3 regions of the Pseudoduganella plicata genome follow, and region 2 is predicted to be linked to each of the others. Evidence: predicted binding sites of a transcription regulator. Region 2 holds the regulator's gene; each other region holds the start of a gene.
What was found. Region 2 encodes sigma-54, which starts transcription at its own class of promoters, with help from an activator protein. Its sites were predicted from a motif close to TGGCANGNAANCTGCTTT; they were not measured.
Positions count from the first base shown of each region.

Region 1: a site for sigma-54 is predicted at 1,113-1,130, ahead of E1742_RS16465 (outer envelope protein). Genes of this name have one in related genera too.
Region 3: a site for sigma-54 is predicted at 1,014-1,031, ahead of E1742_RS23870 (methanol/ethanol family PQQ-dependent dehydrogenase). Genes of this name have one in related genera too.

Region 1 is NZ_CP038026.1:3,759,472-3,761,669, forward strand. Features, by position in the region: gene E1742_RS16460 (BMP family ABC transporter substrate-binding protein) at 1-151, opposite strand, end outside; gene E1742_RS16465 (outer envelope protein) at 173-1,027, opposite strand; gene E1742_RS16470 (GntR family transcriptional regulator) at 1,242-1,940, opposite strand; gene E1742_RS16475 (ABC transporter ATP-binding protein) at 2,153-2,198, shown strand, end outside.
Region 2 is NZ_CP038026.1:4,297,556-4,299,753, forward strand. Features, by position in the region: gene lptB (LPS export ABC transporter ATP-binding protein) at 1-524, shown strand, start outside; gene E1742_RS18930 (RNA polymerase factor sigma-54) at 531-2,000, shown strand; gene hpf (ribosome hibernation-promoting factor, HPF/YfiA family) at 2,085-2,198, shown strand, end outside.
Region 3 is NZ_CP038026.1:5,415,572-5,417,769, forward strand. Features, by position in the region: gene gfa (S-(hydroxymethyl)glutathione synthase) at 1-565, shown strand, start outside; gene E1742_RS23865 (hypothetical protein) at 573-917, shown strand; gene E1742_RS23870 (methanol/ethanol family PQQ-dependent dehydrogenase) at 1,095-2,198, shown strand, end outside.

The DNA of each region.
Region 1 (2,198 bases), 540 kb from region 2:
CCTGCTCGTGGGCATAGGTCCAGCCCGCGTCCCCCACCGGCCCGATGTAGACAAAGGCGACCTTCAGCGGGTCTGCAGCGTGCACTGGAACGGCGGCGCCCAGGACGGCGGCCAGCGATGCGGCGACAGTAAGCAGTGTGCGGCGTTTCATGGTGGTCCTTTTCACGGTTGATCAGAAATGGTATTCGGCGCGCACCATCGGCGTGCGCGCGGTGGCGCCTGGCACGGTGCGTGCCGGATTGCCGAACTTGTTTTTCCAGTACTGGTATTCGATACCGGCCCTGAACGTGTTTTTTGCCGCGCCCACGGCGGCGCTCAGGTCGTACATCACCTGCATGTCGACGTTGATCTCGACGGCCGTGGGGCCGCCGAATTCGTTGCGGCCCTTGGTGCCGATGTAGTTGGCGTAGCCGTCGAACGATAGCGGCACGCCCAGCGTGAAGGGAATGCCCCAGGCGGCCGTCAGCATCGCGTGGGTGTCGTAGCGATAGCGCGCGGTGGCCGTCTGCGTGAAGCCGTTATAAGGCGCGTTCGATTCGTGCAGTGCCAGCAGGCTGACATCCAGGAAACCGGGCACGTCGAACATCAGCGTAGGGCCCAGCACCAGCATGCGCTTCTTTGAGTTGTAGCCGGCATCGGTCTTGCTGTTGATGTCGAAGCCGGCTGTCACGCCCACGCCGCGCACGGGACCGAATGCCAGGTTGGCCCCGCTGATCTTGCCCAGGTCGATCGTGTGGCGATAGACGGCGTAGGCCTCGTGCGCGCCCGTGGTCGCCCCTGCGGCCGACGGGTCGTGTTTGTCCGAAATCAGGTAGTCCACGCTGAAGAAATTCTTGCCGTACTTGTAGCCGCTGACATGGCTGAAATTGAGAACGTGCTTGACGATGTCGCTGCTGTTATAAGGCTCGGCGAATTTGCTGCCGTAGCGGTAGCTCAGCGAAGTATCGCTCCAGTCGGCGGCATGCGCGTTCCAGCTGGCGGCAAGCACCAGCAGGCCTGCGGTACGGGTGAACGTCAGGGTCTTCATGCGATGTCCTTGTTCTTGTCGATGGTGGGCTCGGTGTGATCGCATGCAATCCAAACGGTACTTGCCTGCAACCCCGACTCAACCTTTAGCAATTACCGGACCATGCTTGCCGGCACGTTCCAGTCCCGAACGCTGGACTATGGCGGCGCCGCCGTGCATCGGCCCGGTGCGCCGTGCACACAATCGGCCCACCGTTTGTATCCAATCGGAGCAACTAGCAACCCGCCAGCGCCTCGGCAAGGCTCAGCTTGCGGTCGGATGCACCCAGGTGGAGCCGCCCCTCGATCTCGATGAGGTGATGGTCGATCAGCGCCGTCGCGTGGGCCGTGTCGCCCTGTTCGATCATCGCCAGCAACCGCTCATGTTCGTCGTTGCCGCACATGGGCACGCCCGGGTTCTCGTACAGCGCGATGATCAGCGACGAACGCGACACCAGTTCCACCATGAAGCGCTGCATCACCGCGTTGCCGGCCAGCTCGGCAAGCAGCAGGTGGAATTCGCCGCCGAGCCGGATCCACGCGGCGCGGTCGCCCGAATGCCGGGCCTGCTCCTCGGCCTGAAGCGCGGCGCGGATGCGCGCGAGCGACGCCGGCGTACCATGGCGGATCACCAGCGGCACGATCTCGCGCTCCAGCGCGCGCCGGGTGGCAAAGATGTCGCGCGCCTCCTGCGGCGACGGCGACGCCACCACGGCGCCCCGGTTCGGCCGCAGCGCCACGATATGGTCATGCGCCAGCCGTTGCAGGGCCTTCCTCACCGTGGTGCGGCTGACCTGGTACAGCTCGCAGAATTCGGCTTCGCCCAGGCGGGTGCCGGGCGGCAGCCGGTGACTCATCACCGCATTGACGACGGCGCTGTAAATGCGCAGATCGGTGGCGGCACCCCGCTTGCCGACAGTTGGCTGTTTGCTCATATGTACTCCCGTACGCCGCGCGCCTGTGCGCGGCCGATGGCACCACTCAAGCAGGAATCGTGCGCACCGCTGCGCGATTCTGGTGAGTTTTGTCGACACTGTTGGTGCGTTTTGTATACAACTAGCGCCGCCGATGGCCCGACACGCGGTTCCGGTCGTGGCATGCAACTTGCTGAATCGTTTGCATGCCCACCATGCGAAGGAACCCCGGCATGACTGACCAGACATTAGATCCCGACATCGGCTCGCCACGGGCAG
Region 2 (2,198 bases):
TCCACAAGCGCGCCAACCTGGGGCTGTCCTACCTGCCGCAGGAAGCGTCGGTGTTCCGCAAGCTGACGGTGGAGGAAAATATCCGCGCCGTCCTGGAAATCCAGAAGGTCGACGGCAAGGCCCTGACAAAGGCGCAGATCGACGAGCGCCTGAACAACCTGCTGGCCGACCTGCAGATCGAGAAGCTGCGCGAGAACACGGCGCTGTCGCTGTCGGGCGGCGAGCGCCGTCGCGTCGAGATCGCGCGCGCCCTGGCAACCAATCCGCGCTTCGTGTTGCTGGACGAACCGTTTGCCGGCGTCGATCCGATCGCCGTGATCGAGATCCAGCGGATCGTGCGTTTCCTGAAGGAGCGCAGTATCGGCGTGCTCATCACGGACCACAATGTACGGGAGACGCTGGGCATCTGCGACCGGGCGTACATCATCAATCAGGGCAGCGTCCTGGCGTCGGGCCGGCCGGACGATATCATTGCCGACGAATCCGTGCGGCGCGTGTATCTTGGTGAACACTTCCGTATGTGACCGCACATGAAACAGTCTCTGCAACTGCGAACGTCGCAGCACCTGGCGCTGACACCACAGCTGCAGCAGTCCATCCGGCTGCTGCAGTTGTCCACGCTGGAACTGCACCAGGAACTGGAACAGCTGCTGACGGATAACCCGCTGCTGGAACGGCTCGACGATCCGCTCGACCGTTCGCTGCGGCTGCTGGCCGATGGCGCCATCGGCCAGCAGAGCGCGCCCGAGGCACCGGCCGAAGGCCCGCCCCAGCAAACCGACGCGGCGGCCCCCGCAGAGGCAGAACCGTATGACGGCGCCGACGCGGACCGCGGCCCGGAAGGCGATACCGACTGGACCGACGCGGGCCGCGGCAAGGCGCCGGACGACGACGACGCGCGGCCGCAACTGGAAGCGAGCCATTGTTCGCTGCGCGAACACCTGATGGAGCAGATGCGGGTGACGGTGCAACAGCCGCGCGACCGGGCGCTTGTCGAGCTGATCATCGACGCGCTGGACGAAAACGGCTACCTGGAAGAGAGCCTGGACGAGATCCACGGCCGCCTGCCCGAAGAGCTGGAAGTGGAAATGGAAGAGCTGCGCACGGCGCTGGCGCTGCTGCAGAGCTTCGATCCGGTGGGCGTCGGCGCCCGCAGCGCGTCCGAATGCCTGGCGCTGCAGATCCGCAAGATGCCGGGCGTGCCGCTGGTGACGCGCCGGATGGCGCTGTGCATTGTCGAGAAACACCTGGCCTGGTTTGCCCAGCGCGACTTCAACAAGCTCAAGAAGGCGCTCGATTGCGACGACGAAGACCTGCGCGAAGCACAGGCCGTCATTCGCCAGTGCAACCCCCATCCGGGCGCCGCGTATGCGTCCGACGTGTCAGACTATGTCGTACCGGATGTGATTGTGAAGAAGGGCCGCAACGGCTGGGTGGTCACGCTGAACAACGACGTGATGCCGCGCCTGCGCGTGAACGCGCTGTATGCCAGCCTGCTCAAACAGGGCAAGGGCGAAAGCCAGATGGGCGCGCAGCTGCAGGAAGCGAAGTGGCTGATCAAGAATATGCGCCAGCGCTTCGACACGATCCTGCGCGTCGCACAGGCCATCGTCGAGCGGCAGAAGAACTTTTTCTCGCATGGCGCGGTGGCCATGCGACCCCTTGTGTTGCGTGAAATAGCTGATACACTGGGGCTACACGAGAGTACGATCTCTCGGGTGACAACTCAGAAATATATGCTCACTCCCCATGGCATGTTTGAGTTGAAGTATTTTTTTGGCAGCCACGTCGCAACCGAAGCGGGTGGGGAAGCTTCCTCGACTGCGATCCGTGCGCTGATCGTGCAATTCACAGGAGCCGAAGACCCGAAGAACCCTTTATCCGACAGTAAGATTGCGGACATGCTGGGAGAACAGGGCATGGTGATTGCGCGACGCACTGTTGCCAAGTATCGCGAAGCCTTGAAAATCCCTCCCGTCAGCCTCCGCAAGTCCTTGTAGTGCATGGGTTCCTCTGCGCCGCCGGCTTTTTACCACGGCGGGCAACGCACGAACCTTAGAGCGACATCATCTTTAGGAGTGTGTATGAATCTCACCATCAGTGGACATCATATCGACGTAACCCCAGCCATCCGCGAATACGTGCAGAACAAGCTGGAGCGCGTGAAACGACATTTCGATCAAGTGATCGACGTTTCT
Region 3 (2,198 bases), 1.1 Mb from region 2:
TATTCACCCGGCCGTCGACGACGGCATACCCCCCGGCGACCCCGGCTTCCAGGGCGGGACGCTGACGTGCAGGTGCGCCAGCAATCCCGTGACTGTCCAGATCACCGGGCAGGTATCGTACAACCACGTTTGCGGCTGCACCAAGTGCTGGAAACCGGCCGGTTCGCTGTTCTCGCAGGTGGCCGTTGTCGGCAGCGATCACGTCAAGGTGGCCGCCAACGGCGACAAGCTGCAGGTGGTCGATCCCGCCACCACCATCGGCCGCCACGCCTGCAGGGAGTGCGGCGTGCACATGTATGGCCGCATCGAGAACAGGGAGCATCCGTTCTACGGCTTAGACTTCGTTCATACGGAGCTGTCGCGCGAGCCGGGCTGGGCGCCGCCGGAATTCGCCGCGTTCGTCTCGTCGATCATCGAATCGGGGGCGCGGCCGGAAAACATGGGCGCCGTGCGCGCGCGCCTGAACGAGCTGGGCCTGCCGCCCTACGACGCGCTGTCGCCGCCGCTGATGGATGCGATCTCGACCCACGTGGCGAAGTCGCGCGGCCTGCTGCAGGATGCTTGAGGTGCCGATGTCGCCGTTCAGATGTCTGCTGTTGTGCGCGCTCTGCCTGCCCCTGACAGCCAGCGCGCACGATTACCCCACCAGCGGCCGGGTCGAGTACGTGCTGGAGTGCATGCAGAAGCACGACGGCAAGTACGAGTACCTGTACAAGTGCGCCTGCGTCATCGACCGGATCGCTGCGGCGCTGACGTATGACGAGTACGTCGAAATGTCAACGGCGCTGCGCAACCGGACGATGGCGGGCGAGCGGGGCGCGCTGTTCCGCGATCCGCCCAGCGTCAGGCAGGCGGCCGGCAAGTACAAGGCGATCGAGGCAGACGCGAGCAAGGCGTGCCACGTTGCGCCGCGCTGACGGTTGTGCCGCATGAGGGACAGCGCGTGCCGCCACTGTCACGTAACAGGAACAGAAAGCGCGGCGGGCGGCGGCCGTGAGCAGGCCGTACCGCACTGGCACGCTCCGTGCTGACTCACTGGAGCATCCCGCCGGGCCAGCGAGGTCCGCGTATAAAAACCATAGGAGACCCGAAACATGTCACTCACCTTGAGATTGATGCGCTGCTGGCCATGCCTGCTGCTGGCCGCGGCGCCGGCGCTGGCGGCCGATTCCGACGTCGAGAAGCTGACGAAGGACCCGAAGAACTGGGCGATGCAGTCCGGCGACCTGGCCAATCACCGCTACAGCGAACTGAAGCAGATCACCAACAAGAACGCCAGGAACCTGCAGGTGGCGTGGACCTTCTCGACCGGCGTGCTGCGCGGGCACGAAGGCGGCCCGCTCGTTATCGGCGACACGCTGTACATCCACAGCCCGTTCCCCAACAAGGTGTTCGCGCTGTCGCTGGAAGACCAGAGCATCCGCTGGAAGTACGAGCCGAAGCAGGATCCCACGGTCATCCCCGTGATGTGCTGCGACACGGTCAACCGGGGCGTCGCCTATGCCAACGGCAAGATCTTCCTGCAGCAGGCGGACACGACCCTCGTCGCGCTGGACGCGAAAACGGGTGCCGAACTGTGGAAGGTCAAGGTAGGCGACCCGAAGCTGGGCGAAACGACGACCAACACGCCGCACGTGTTCAAGGACAAGGTCCTGACGGGCATCAGCGGCGGCGAGTTCGGCGTGCGCGGCCGCATCACGGCGCATGACATGAACACGGGCAAGGTGCTGTGGAAGGCCTACAGCACGGGGCCGGACAACGAACTGATGGTGGACCCGCAGACGACCATGACATGGACCAACGGCAAGATGGCGCCGATCGGTGCGGACTCGTCGCTCAAGACCTGGAAGGGCGACCAGTGGAAGCTGGGCGGCGGCACCACCTGGGGCTGGTACAGCTACGATCCGGCCACCAACCTCGTCTATTACGGCACCGGCAACCCCAGCACGTGGAACCCGCGCCAGCGTCCCGGCGACAACAAGTGGTCGATGACGATCTTCGCGCGCGACCTCGATACGGGCAAGGCGAAGTGGGTCTACCAGATGACGCCGCACGACGAGTGGGACTATGACGGCGTCAACGAAATGATCCTGGCCGACATCAAGGTCAAGGGGACGCCACGCAAGGCGCTGGTGCACTTCGACCGCAACGGTTTCGGTTACACCCTCGACCGCGTGACCGGCGAGCTGCTGGTGGCC